3 regions of the Phyllobacterium sp. 22229 genome follow, and region 1 is predicted to be linked to each of the others. Evidence: riboswitches for the same ligand, from Rfam matches in the RefSeq annotation. Region 1 holds a riboswitch; each other region holds the start of a gene.
What was found. Region 1 has a riboswitch for thiamine pyrophosphate ahead of thiB (thiamine ABC transporter substrate binding subunit). Riboswitches for the same ligand answer to the same signal wherever they lie in the genome.
Positions count from the first base shown of each region.

Region 2: another riboswitch for thiamine pyrophosphate. It lies ahead of thiC (phosphomethylpyrimidine synthase ThiC); the one in region 1 lies ahead of thiB (thiamine ABC transporter substrate binding subunit).
Region 3: another riboswitch for thiamine pyrophosphate. It lies ahead of ACTJJ7_RS23015 (ABC transporter permease); the one in region 1 lies ahead of thiB (thiamine ABC transporter substrate binding subunit).

Region 1 covers NZ_JBQEPA010000005.1:193,130-197,118, reverse strand. The annotation lists gene ACTJJ7_RS08150 (hypothetical protein) at 1-121, opposite strand, end outside; gene ACTJJ7_RS08145 (thiamine diphosphokinase) at 225-851, opposite strand; gene ACTJJ7_RS08140 (hypothetical protein) at 906-1,103, opposite strand; TPP riboswitch at 1,261-1,377, shown strand; gene thiB (thiamine ABC transporter substrate binding subunit) at 1,422-2,441, shown strand; gene thiP (thiamine/thiamine pyrophosphate ABC transporter permease) at 2,446-3,989, shown strand, end outside.
Region 2 covers NZ_JBQEPA010000013.1:151,623-155,611, reverse strand. The annotation lists gene thiC (phosphomethylpyrimidine synthase ThiC) at 1-1,684, opposite strand, end outside; TPP riboswitch at 1,782-1,898, opposite strand; gene ACTJJ7_RS17275 (NADPH-dependent FMN reductase) at 1,988-2,557, opposite strand; gene rpsU (30S ribosomal protein S21) at 2,766-3,041, opposite strand; gene ACTJJ7_RS17265 (RidA family protein) at 3,292-3,636, opposite strand.
Region 3 covers NZ_JBQEPA010000023.1:22,373-26,361, forward strand. The annotation lists gene ACTJJ7_RS23005 (ABC transporter ATP-binding protein) at 1-741, shown strand, start outside; gene ACTJJ7_RS23010 (TadE/TadG family type IV pilus assembly protein) at 867-1,874, shown strand; TPP riboswitch at 1,930-2,032, shown strand; gene ACTJJ7_RS23015 (ABC transporter permease) at 2,144-2,887, shown strand; gene ACTJJ7_RS23020 (ABC transporter substrate-binding protein) at 2,926-3,879, shown strand; gene thiE (thiamine phosphate synthase) at 3,905-3,989, shown strand, end outside.

The DNA of each region.
Region 1 (3,989 bases):
AAGCACCAAGTGCTGCACCGCCAACGCCATAACCCGCTGTACGCTGTTCACTTGTTGTGCAACCGGCTACCGAAAATGCCAGAAGCGCGGCAACTGCGACTGTCGACAAACTTTTCAACATGGAAGACCTCTCCCGTTTCAAAACTAAACTAACCAGCTTGCGTCCCCAATGCTGTGCCGCAAGAATTGCACTTTCCGCGTTGTTTTACAAGCGTTTCGCAATTTTACGGTGCAGCAATCAGGACGGCATTGCCTGAACGAAGCGATACGTGGAGATTTCCACACACGGCATTCGACACTGTAAGCGATGAACCGAAAGAAAGTTCCATATTTTCCAGCGGCCATCGCGCACCATGGATAAATAATCCGCGCAGGGACGTAAAGGCCACAATGCTGAATACTGTACCGTCGGCAAAATCGAACGCATAATCCCCTGCAACCAGGGGATGCGCCTCCTCACTTCCGCTGGAAAGAATGATCTTCCGGCCTTCCGCCGCATGGCGGGTGGCCATGGTCAGGTGCAGCAAAGTGTGGTCGGTGCGTTCACCGCCAAAGGCGCCGCACAGAATCACCTCGGTGGCACCCAGCCGGTAGGCCTCATTGAGCGCCAGTTCGCCATCGGTCATGTCCTTGGCCGCCGGAAACACCGAACGCGGCACATGCGCATAGCGTTCGGCCAGCGCGGGCGATGTCGAATCGAAATCGCCCAGCCACAATTCCGGTTCGAGGCCCAGTGCCTGTGCATGGGCGATGCCGCCATCGGCAGCCAGAACGCGTGCTCCGGCAATGAGATGGCGCAGACGGTCGGTGACGTGAACGGTTCCGCCAAGAAGAAGAACGAATTTGCTCATGCACCGGCCATAGCATGGCAAAAGCCGGCCGCACAGGGCATCCGTGATTCGCGGTTAAACGAAGCGCCCGAGCGCAATCGCGGCCATGCCGGCAATCGCCACACCAATGGCCAGAAACAGGCTCGGATAAAGCTCCGGGATGAATTTCTGCCGGCGCCGGCGCAGGAGGATCGCCTTGCGGGGCGCATTCTGCACGCCGGGATTGTGCTGCACCCTGACATGGGAATGATAAAAACCGTGACCACGAAACATGATTGACCCTTTCCATCGGAAAACAGCCGCACGGGATGTTTTCGCTGGGGACAATAGGCGCGCCAGTATCAGCTTTCGATTTGGCAGAACCGGCAAAACATAAAGATTTCATAAGCATCGACCGCTTGCACGGCTCTGGCCGAAGCTCTATCCTTGTCGTGCTCTAACGGGGTGCCGGTCCGATCGACCGGCTGAGAGGCGCAAGGGGAAACCCTGCCAACCCGCGGAACCTGATCCGGTTTGTACCGGCGGAGGGATTAGACGCGGCAGATTTGCCGGCGCACCAATCCTTTTGAACACTGCTGATAGGAGGCGCCGATGCGGCCATTCGAGACTATTGTAAAGACAGCGGCCGTCGTGACCGCTCTGTTCGCCCTTATTCCCCTTGGCACGGCACAGGCCGAAGGCAAGCTGACCATCTATACCTATGACAGTTTCACCGCCGAATGGGGTCCGGGCCCGAAGGTCAAGCAAGCCTTCGAAAAGCAATGCGCCTGCACGGTCGAATTCGTGGCGGTTGCCGATGGTGTCGCCCTGCTCAACCGGATCAAGCTGGAAGGCGAGTCAACCAAGGCGGATGTGGTGCTCGGCCTCGACACCAATCTGACCTACGAGGCCCGGCAAACCGGCCTGTTTGCCCCGCATGGCATCGACACGTCAGCCGTGAGCATCCCCGGCGGCTACACCGATGATATTTTTGTTCCCTATGACTACGGCTATTTCGCCGTCATCTATGATTCCGAGAAGCTGAAGACCCCGCCGGAAAGCCTGAAGGAACTGGTCGAAGGCGACCCGAAGCAGAAGATCGTCATCGAAGATCCCCGCACCTCGACGCCCGGCCTTGGCCTGCTGCTCTGGGTCAAGTCGGTCTATGGCGACAAGGCGGGAGAGGCCTGGGCAAAGCTGAAAGACCGGGTGCTGACCGTCACGCCCGGCTGGTCGGAAGCCTACGGCCTTTTCACCAAGGGCGAAGCACCGCTGGTGCTGTCCTACACCACATCCCCGGCCTATCACCTGATCGCCGAGCGTGTGGACCGCTACAAGGCCATTTCGTTCGGCGAAGGCCATTACCTGCAGGTCGAAGTCGCTGCCCAGACCGTCAACGGGGCCAAAAATCCGTTGTCGGCGCAGTTTCTCACCTTCATGACCAGCCCGGCGTTCCAGGATGCCATTCCTGAAAACAACTGGATGTATCCGGCCGCCAAGACCACCGACGCGCTGAACCCGGCCTTCGAAACCCTGGTTCAACCCGTCAAGACCCTGGCCTTCCCGTCCGAGGAAGTCGCCAAGAACCGTAAAGCCTGGATCGATGAATGGCTCGCGGCCATGAGCCTGTAGCATTGTGATTGCCACCGGCAGTTTCAGACCATGGGCGGGGGCGCTCGCCCTCGCCTTTCTGGCGGCACTCGCGGGTGGCGCACTGCTCAGTCTCGCATCCGAAGCGCTGCGCGGCGGCGTGGAAGGTTTTGCCGCATTCGACAGCTATCTGTGGCGTGTGGCCCGGTTCACGCTGCTGCAGGCGCTCCTGTCCATGCTGCTTGCGGTTGCCTTTGCCATTCCGCTCGCGCGTGCCCTGCATGAACATCCCGCCTTTCCCGGCCGCGCGCTGATTTTGCGCCTGTTTGCCCTGCCCCTGGCCTTGCCCGCGCTTGTCGCAGTGCTCGGCATCACCAGCATCTATGGCCGCAACGGCCTGCTGGCCTTTGCTTTCAGCAGCCTCGGCCTGGACACCCCACCCAATATTTACGGGCTTCCCGGCATTCTTCTCGCCCACGTCTTTTTCAACCTGCCGCTGGCAACCCGGCTCGTGCTGGCAAGCCTTGATTCCATTCCGCCGGATTACTGGAAGCTCTCGGCGCAGCTCGGCATGGGCGGCTGGGCTCGCTTTCGCCTGATCGAATGGCCCGTCATCCGCCGCAATCTGTCCGGTATTGCCGGGCTGATCTTCATGCTCTGCATCACCTCGTTCACGATCGTGCTGACCCTGGGCGGCGGCCCCCGCGCCACCACGCTGGAAGTGGCGATCTACCAGTCCCTGCATTTCGACTTCGATATTGCCCGCGCCGTCTCGCTCACCCTGCTGCAGCTGGGCCTGACCATCGCCGTCCTGCTGCTGCTCGGCCTGACAGGCAAACCGGCGGAGGAAGGCTTCAGTCTCCAGACGGCCACGCGGCGCTTCGAGCAGCCAAGCCGTGCAGCGCAATGCGCCAACACAGCCATCATTCTGCTCGGACTGCTCTTCGTCGGCCTGCCCATGGGCGGAACCGTTGTCGCCGGGCTTGGCGCCGACCTGGCGCGTCTCTTGAGCGAAGCCACGGTCTGGCGCGCCATTGCGACAAGCATCGTGCTTGGCGCGGCCGCGGCCCTGCTCTCCCTCGCCATATCGCTGTCGCTGGTGATGGCCCGGGAATATCAGCAAAGCCGGCGGCGAACGGTTGCGCCTCGCCTGTTCGAACGGTCACTGGATCTGGGGGCAAGCCTGATCATGGTGGTGCCGCCCATTGTCATCGGCGCCGGCTGGTTCATCCTCTCGCGCCATGCGCTCGATCCGTTCAGCCTTGCGCCCGTCATGGTCATCGGGGTCAATGCCGCCATGGCCGTGCCCTTTGCCTTCCGCATCCTGCGCCCGGCCTGGGATACAGCGGCAAGCCGCCACAACCGGCTTTGCCTCCAGCTCGGCATCACCGGCTGGGACCGGCTGCGCCTGATCGACTGGCCGGCCTTGCGCCTGCCCATCGGTGTCGCTTTCGCCTTTGCCATGGCTCTGTCGCTCGGCGATCTTGGCACCATCGCGCTGTTCGGCAGTGATTCCATCCAGACCCTGCCGTTCCTGCTCTTGCAGCGCATGGGAAGTTATCGCACACAGGATGCGGCGGGACTGGCCCT
Region 2 (3,989 bases), on a different contig from region 1:
AGAATTTCGGCCCGCACATCGAGCAGAAATGCGCCACCTTGTGCGCCTCCTTCGGCAATGTCTCGTCGTGGAACAGCCGCGCCGTTTCGGGATCGAGCGACAGGTTGAACTGGTCTTCCCAGCGGAATTCGAAGCGCGCCCGCGACAGGGCATCGTCCCGCACCTGCGCCGCCGGATGGCCCTTGGCAAGATCGGCCGCATGGGCGGCGATCTTGTAGGTGATCACCCCGATCTTCACATCGTCGCGGTTGGGCAGGCCGAGATGCTCCTTCGGCGTGACATAACAAAGCATGGCGGTGCCGAACCAGCCGATCATCGCCGCGCCGATGCCCGAGGTGATGTGATCATAACCCGGTGCGATATCGGTGGTGAGCGGTCCCAGCGTGTAGAACGGTGCCTCGCCGCAGACGGCCAGCTGCTTGTCCATGTTCGCCTTGATCTTGTGCATCGGCACATGGCCGGGGCCCTCGATCATCACCTGGCAGCCCTTGGCCCAGGCAATCTGCGTCAGTTCCCCCAGCGTTTCCAGTTCGGCAAATTGCGCCGCATCATTGGCATCGGCGATGGAACCCGGACGCAGGCCGTCGCCAAGCGAGAAGCTGACATCATAGGCGCGGCAGATATCGCAGATTTCCTCGAAATGCTCGTAGAGGAAACTTTCCCGGTGATGATGCAGACACCACTTGGCCATGATCGAGCCGCCGCGCGACACGATGCCGGTGACGCGGTCGACGGTCAGCGGGATATAATGCAACCGAACACCCGCATGGATGGTGAAATAATCCACGCCCTGCTCCGCCTGCTCGATCAGCGTGTCACGATAGACCTCCCATGTCAGGTCTTCTGCGATGCCGCCGACCTTTTCCAGCGCCTGATAGAGCGGCACCGTTCCGATCGGCACCGGCGCGTTGCGGATGATCCATTCGCGGATATTGTGGATGTTGCGGCCGGTCGACAGATCCATCACTGTATCGGCACCCCAGCGGATGGCCCAAACCATTTTCTCCACTTCCTCCGCCATGGAGGAGGTGACCGCCGAATTGCCGATATTGGCGTTGATCTTGACCAGAAAGTTGCGGCCGATGATCATCGGTTCGAGTTCGGGATGATTGACATTGGCCGGAATGATCGCCCTGCCCCGGGCAATCTCCTCACGGACGAATTCCGGCGTGACATGATCCGGCACCGACGCGCCGAAGGAATTGCCGTCGCGCTCCAACTGCGCTCTTGCGGCGTCGCGGCCGAGATTTTCGCGGATCGCCACATATTCCATCTCGGGCGTGATGATCCCCGCCCGGGCATAGGCAAGCTGGGTGACGGCTTTATCGCCCTTCGCCCGCAGCGGCCGGTTGCGCACCGGAAATTCCGGTGTCAGCCGTTCGCCGGTGACGAAGCCATTGTCTTCAAGCTTGACGTGGCGGCCGTCATAGGCGGCAAGGTCCGCATGACCGGAGAGCCAGCTCGCACGGAGGCGCGGCAGGCCTTTGGCAATGTCGATGACAGCATCGGCATCCGTATATGGCCCGGACGAATCGTACACCGTCACCGGCGGCTCGCCCGCCGTCGGGTGCACCGATATCTGGCGCAGCGGCACGCGCAAATCCGGATGGATATGGCCCGGTTTGTATATCTTGATCGAAGCCGGCAGCGGTCCTGCCGAAACGGTTGGGGTAATTGCGGTCATCATCAGGCTCCTAGGCGGTTAAGCGTGGAAACCCAGTTCTGTGCCGGAAGGATGAAAAGAGATTGCGAATCCGGATACGGATGTGCCGAGGCTGACTCGCATGACTTTCGCACCGTCCCTACGCCAGTATGAACTGGATCAGGTTCAACGGGTCACTGCGCTGCAAAAGCCAGCAGAATCTCAGCCCCTTGTCGGGACCCCCCTGGTGAATGTCTTGAATTGAACGCCCGATCCGCCATTTGTCAAGCGGATCGGTAAAATCGTGTGCGTGGCGCCCTGCTGTTTCCGGACGCCTTTACCGGATCAGGACGCGCGCAACGGCTTCAACGCATTGCTCCACTTGAGCAATTCGCCAAGCATGGTGTTGGCGCTCGCCGTCACCAGTTCATTGGCCTGGAAGACGCCTTCATCGTTGATGAACTGCTGATACGCCGGAACGGGAACGCCTTCGGGGATGGGAACCATGCGCAGGCCGGAAATGAGGCCCTTGACCGATTCGACCGAGCGCAGGCCGCCCGACACGCCGCCATAGCTGACGAAACCGACCGGCTTGTAGTTCCACTCCTGCCAGAGATAGATGATCGCATTGGTCAGGGATGGCGGGGCGAAATAGTCATATTCCGGCGTCACGAACACGATTGCATCGCCCGCCTCGACCAGCGCGCTCCACTTTTTCGTGTGCGCATGCTCGTACTTCTTGGCGCGCGGGTGGTTGGGTTCGTCGAAAACCGGCAGGTTGAGATCGGCCAGGTCAATCAGGACGGGTTCGAACTGGCCATCCTGTTTGACGAAGTCATGGAACCATTTCGAAACCGGCGAACCGGCGCGGCCCGGGCGGGTGCTGACATGGACGATGTTGAGCTTGGGTGCCATTGAAAGGTCTCCATAAGGCTTGAATATCATGGAGCATGCATAGGCGCGGCGTGATGCAACGCACAAGAAGGCACTTTTTTGAAACCGGGTAATATCGATGTGAAGACGACAGTTACGGCGGAGTCTTCATAAAACGAAACCCGCTCCAGCATGGCGTGCTGTGCGGGTTCTGTCGCGTTTTGCAAGGACCGGAAACTCCAGTCATTGATTATCGGTTGTTGTTGAAATCGCTGGAAGCGGCGCCTGGACGGGCAACGCGTTCTTTCTTCTTCGGACCAGGAAGCAGACCTTCACGCTGTGCCTGCTTGCGCGCTGCCTTGCGGGCGCGGCTGACGGCTTCAGCCTTTTCACGGACACGGCGCTCGGATGGCTTTTCAAAAGCCTGGCGCGCCTTCATTTCGCGAAAGAGACCTTCGCGCTGCATCTTCTTTTTCAGGACCCGGAGGGCCTGTTCAACATTGTTATCACGGACGAGAACTTGCAATCGTTTTCCTTACCCATGCTTGTCTCGTCTTGCGGACATAAGCGCCACAATCAGACAAGCGTTTGATGAATTACCACAACGGCAATCCCGAGAAGCGCGGACTTTATTCATTCCCGCGCTAAAAATCCAGTGCACGGGCGCAGTTTTACTGACATGCACTGTATTTCATCCCGGCAAATTCAATATTTCCGCCGGGATGAACCTGTCATTCTGCCAAATCCGCCCTATCGGACGGATTTTCCGCAGGGAATCAGATGGCAGCGGTGATGATGATTTCGACGAGGTAGTCCGGTGTCGCCAGCTTGGCTTCGCCGGTGGCGCGCGCAGGTGTGTTGGCAGGATCAACCCAAGCATCCCAGACCGCGTTCATTTCAGCAAAGTCCTTCATGTCGGCCATCCAGATGATGGCCTGCAGGATCTTGGACTTGTCGGAACCGGCTTCCTTCAACAGGCGCTCGACCGAAGCCAGAACGTCCTTGGTCTGCTCGGTGACGCTTTTGCCCGGCGTGCCGACCTGTCCTGCAAGATAAACCGTGTTGCCATGGATAACGGCCTGGCTCATGCGTGGGCCGACTTCAATACGACGAATGCTCATAGAAAGCTCCTCTAGCAGTTTGGATAGATCGATACTGGACAGGCATATAAGAAAAAAGGGCCATCCGGCCCTATTCAAGGCGTTATAGTTGGGACCCGCCGGAAAGCAACAGAAATCATCGTTCAACCCGTGGTTTTCACGTGCCTTGCCCTCTGACACGAGCCGCCCGCGGCCGTTTGCATCTGCGTTCGCTGCACCGGTATTAACCACGGGAAAGAAGGGCAAATGATCTGACGCAAATGGGCTTATTCTGTCGTTATGTGTCTTGCAGCATCACCGCGCCGCTGCATACTCGGCCATGCGGCGGTAGCAGCGCTCTTGACGGCGACGACCCGCACCAACCAACTGCAAAT
Region 3 (3,989 bases), on a different contig from region 1:
GACAAGCTTGAAGTCACGTTTGATCGCTTCCGCGCCTTGCGGGGCGTCAGCCTCGACGTGATGCCGGGTGAATCCTTCGGGCTCGTCGGTGAGTCCGGCTCCGGCAAATCGACTTTGCTGCGGGCCGTTGCCGGGCTTGCGCCGACCAGCAGCGGTTCGATCAGCGTGAACGGTAAACGGCTGGACGGGAAGCGCACCAAGGCGTTCTACCGTGAAGTGCAGATGGTGTTCCAGGACCCCTATGGCTCGCTGCATCCGCGCCAGACCGTCGACCGGCTGCTGCTCGAACCATTGGCAGTCCACGGATTTGCCGACATCGAAAAGCGCATTCTGCGCGCGCTCGATGAGGTGGGGCTCGGCTCCAGTTTCCGCTTCCGTTATTCGCATCAGCTGTCCGGCGGCCAGCGCCAGCGTGTCGCCATCGCCCGGGCATTGATCCTGGAACCGTCGATCCTGCTGCTTGACGAACCGACATCGGCGCTCGATGCCTCCGTGCAGGCCGAAGTGTTGAACCTGCTGGAACAGATACGCCGCGACCGCAAGCTGACCTTCCTGATGGTCAGCCATGATCTGGCGGTGGTCACCCACATGTGCGACCGGCTGATGGTCATGCAGAATGGCGCCGAGGTGGAACGCCTTTCCGCCGCGGATCTTGCCGCCCGCAAGGTGACACAGGCCTATACGCGCAATCTGCTCGTCGCCAGCGAGGGATTCGTGCGGCCGGGCACGCCTGCCGCCTAAGCCGTGCTTTATGGGATTTTTACCATGGCGCATGACTTATCGCAGATTGAGACAATCTGAACGATTTTGCTAAGCAGGCATTTACGGCATGGCCTTCATGGTCCGCTCAACAACCGGAGCGGGCTATGAGAAACTTCAAACAATTCCTGAAAGACAAGCGTGGCGCCACGGCAATGACGTTCGGTCTGCTGCTGGTCCCGCTTCTGGGCATAACCGGTCTTGCCGTTGATTATACCCGTGCAAGCAGTCAGCGTGCCGAACTACAGAACGCAGCGGACGCCGCGGTTCTGTGGGGCGCATCGACCTATAAGGGAAACAATCTTGATGATGTGAAGAGCCGCATTCAAAAAAGCTTGCGTGCGAACGTTCCTGACTTCGACAGCAGTGGTGCTACCTACAATGTGACGGTGACGAACGATGTCCCGGCACGGATCAAACTCTCTGTTGCGCGGCCGATGCAAACAACCTTCATGCAGGTGTTGAATCTGAATTCGATGGACATTGGCACCACGTCGATAGCATCCGGAGCGTTGACGCCGGTTGATGCCACCTTCACCATCACAAAGGTTAAGGGAACTTATTATAAAAGAATATCGGTGATGGTTGTCAGAGAAAATGGCGCAGAGGAGGAAGTGGCGGCTCTCGAATACACCAATGCCAGCCAGACCGATGGCAAGGGAACATCGATACCACCCGTAGATGCACAATCCAGAACGTTTTCGTTGGGAAAATTCAAGACCTTCTATTTCACCATGGTCGTCAAGAAGGACGGTTGTCCTGTCGGCAAAAAGAACGTCAGCAAGACTTGCAGAACATCTACCAGTTCCAACGATCAGATAACGCCCACCCCGGACAATCTGACGTTTCAACAGGAAAAGACACTCAAAGATAACGCGAATGCTTTCCTGGTCAGAAGTGACAGGGCAAACGACGCGTGGCGTCTGGCCCTCGACGGTGCTCAATCCACCACGGAAAGGGAGGGGAAGCCGGTGATCATGAATGATCTCATGAGTTGCGACGGCTCTACAAGAAGACATGGCTGGGAAGATGGCGGCGGCGGTACGCCAGACTTTGAGTATACGCTCAAAACCGGTTGTGCGTTCGATTACTCAAAAATTCGGCTCACGCAGTAATTTCCAAATGCAAAAGCGGCGCGATTGACTTTGCGCCCCCGCCGCTCCATCATGACTTCATTCCGAGGGGGGCACTGTACAGTGCTGAGATAGCGTCGAGCTGGACCCTTGAACCTGATCCGGGTTATGCCGGCGTAGGAACGGGAATTGAGCATTCTTCACGCACTCTGCCTTGTCTTCGCACATATCCGGATCTCCACACGTTTGATGGAGTCCTGCAGATGCCGTTTTCGCTGAACCGCCAATCATCCCGTCTGTGACGGCCCGTCATGCGCATGCTTGTCCGCATCGCCGGTGCCCTGCTGGCCGTGCTCGCGTGCTGGCAGCTTGTGGTCTGGGCGCTGCAGCCGCCGCGCTTCATCCTGCCCGGTCCCGGCTCGGTCATTGCCGCCCTCGCCGAACAGCACCATTATCTTCTGACCAACGCCGCCATCACCCTGCTGGAGATCGGGCTCGGGCTGTTCTTTGGCGTCATGGCCGGTATTCTCGTTGCGCTTCTGGTGGCCGGCCTGCCGGGCTTTGGCCAGATCGTCTGGCCGCTTCTGCTGGTCCTGCAGGCGCTCCCGGTCTTCGCCATTGCGCCGCTTCTGGTTCTCTGGTTCGGCTTCGGCCTCGCATCGAAGGTGGTCATGGCCAGCCTGGTCATCTTCTTCCCCGTTGCCTCGTCCTTTGCCGATGCGCTGCGCCGGACCAGTCAGGACCTGCTGGATGCCGCGGCCCTGACGCAGGCAACGCCGCTGGCGACGCTGTTCCTCATCCGCGTGCCCAGCGCCTTGCCCGGTCTCGGTTCAGGCCTGCGTGTCGCGGCGGTCTTTGCCCCCATTGGCGCGGTGATCGGCGAATGGGTCGGTGCCTCGCGCGGACTGGGCTTTGTCATGCTGCAGGCCAATGCCCGCATGCAGGCCGATACGCTGTTTGCCGCCCTCATCATCCTCGCCGTTCTGACCATCGTTCTGCGTTTTCTCGTTGATGCCTTCGCTGCACGTCTCACGCCGTGGGTACAGGCATCATGACCATCCCGTTTTCCCGTCCCGTTGATAAAGGAATATCCATGTTTCGCCGCCGCGCGTTTGCCCCCGCCATCATCCTGCTGGCCGCCTTGTCGCTCCTCGCATCTCCTGCCGCCGCCGCAGACAAGCTGTCTGTCCTATTGGAATGGTTCGTCAATCCCGACCATGCGCCGCTCGTCGTCGCCCGTGAAAAAGGCTTCTTCAGCGCAGCGGGACTGGACGTGGATCTGATCCCGCCGGCCGATCCGGCCGCGCCGCCGCGCCTTGTTGCAGCCAGGCAGGCGGATGTCGCCATCGGCTATCAGCCCAATCTCTATCTCAGCCATGATGAAGGCCTGCCGCTGGTGCGCTTCGGTACTCTGGTGGAAACACCGCTCAACACGGTGACGGTCCTCGCCGATGGCCCGATCAAGAGCCTGAAGGACCTGAAGGGCAAGAAAGTCGGGTTTTCCGTGGCCGGTTTTGAAGATGCCATGCTTGGCGCCATGCTGAAATCCGAAGGCCTGAAGGCTGGGGATGTCGAGCTGATCAATGTCAACTTCGCCCTGTCGGCATCGCTGATCGCAAATCAGGTGGATGCCACGGTGGGCGGCTACCGCAATTTCGAGCTGACGCAGATGGCGCAGGAAGGTCACAAGGGAACGGCATTCTTTCCCGAGGAGCATGGTGTTCCCGTCTATGACGAGCTGATCTTCCTGACGCATCCCGACCTGGCGAAAGACGACCGTTTGAAACGTTTCATCGGCGCCGTGGAAAAGGGCGCGATCTACCTGACCAACCATCCCGATGAGTCCTGGTCGCTGTTCATCAAGGCCTATCCCGATCTCGACAATGCGCTCAACCGGCAGGCCTGGACCGATACATTGCCGCGTTTTGCCAAGCGTCCCGCCGCCCTCGACCGCAGCCGCTATGAACGGCTCGGCGTGTTCATGCACGAGGCAGGGCTGATCAAATCCGTCCCCAAGGTGGACAACCTCGCCGTTGAACTGCAGTGAAACGATTTATTCGGAGAAAAAGACCATGCCAAAAGTAGATTTCCGCCTGAACGCCATTGTCGACGTCGATGCCATCGGCGGTGACGCCGATCTGGGTGCGCTGGCTTTGC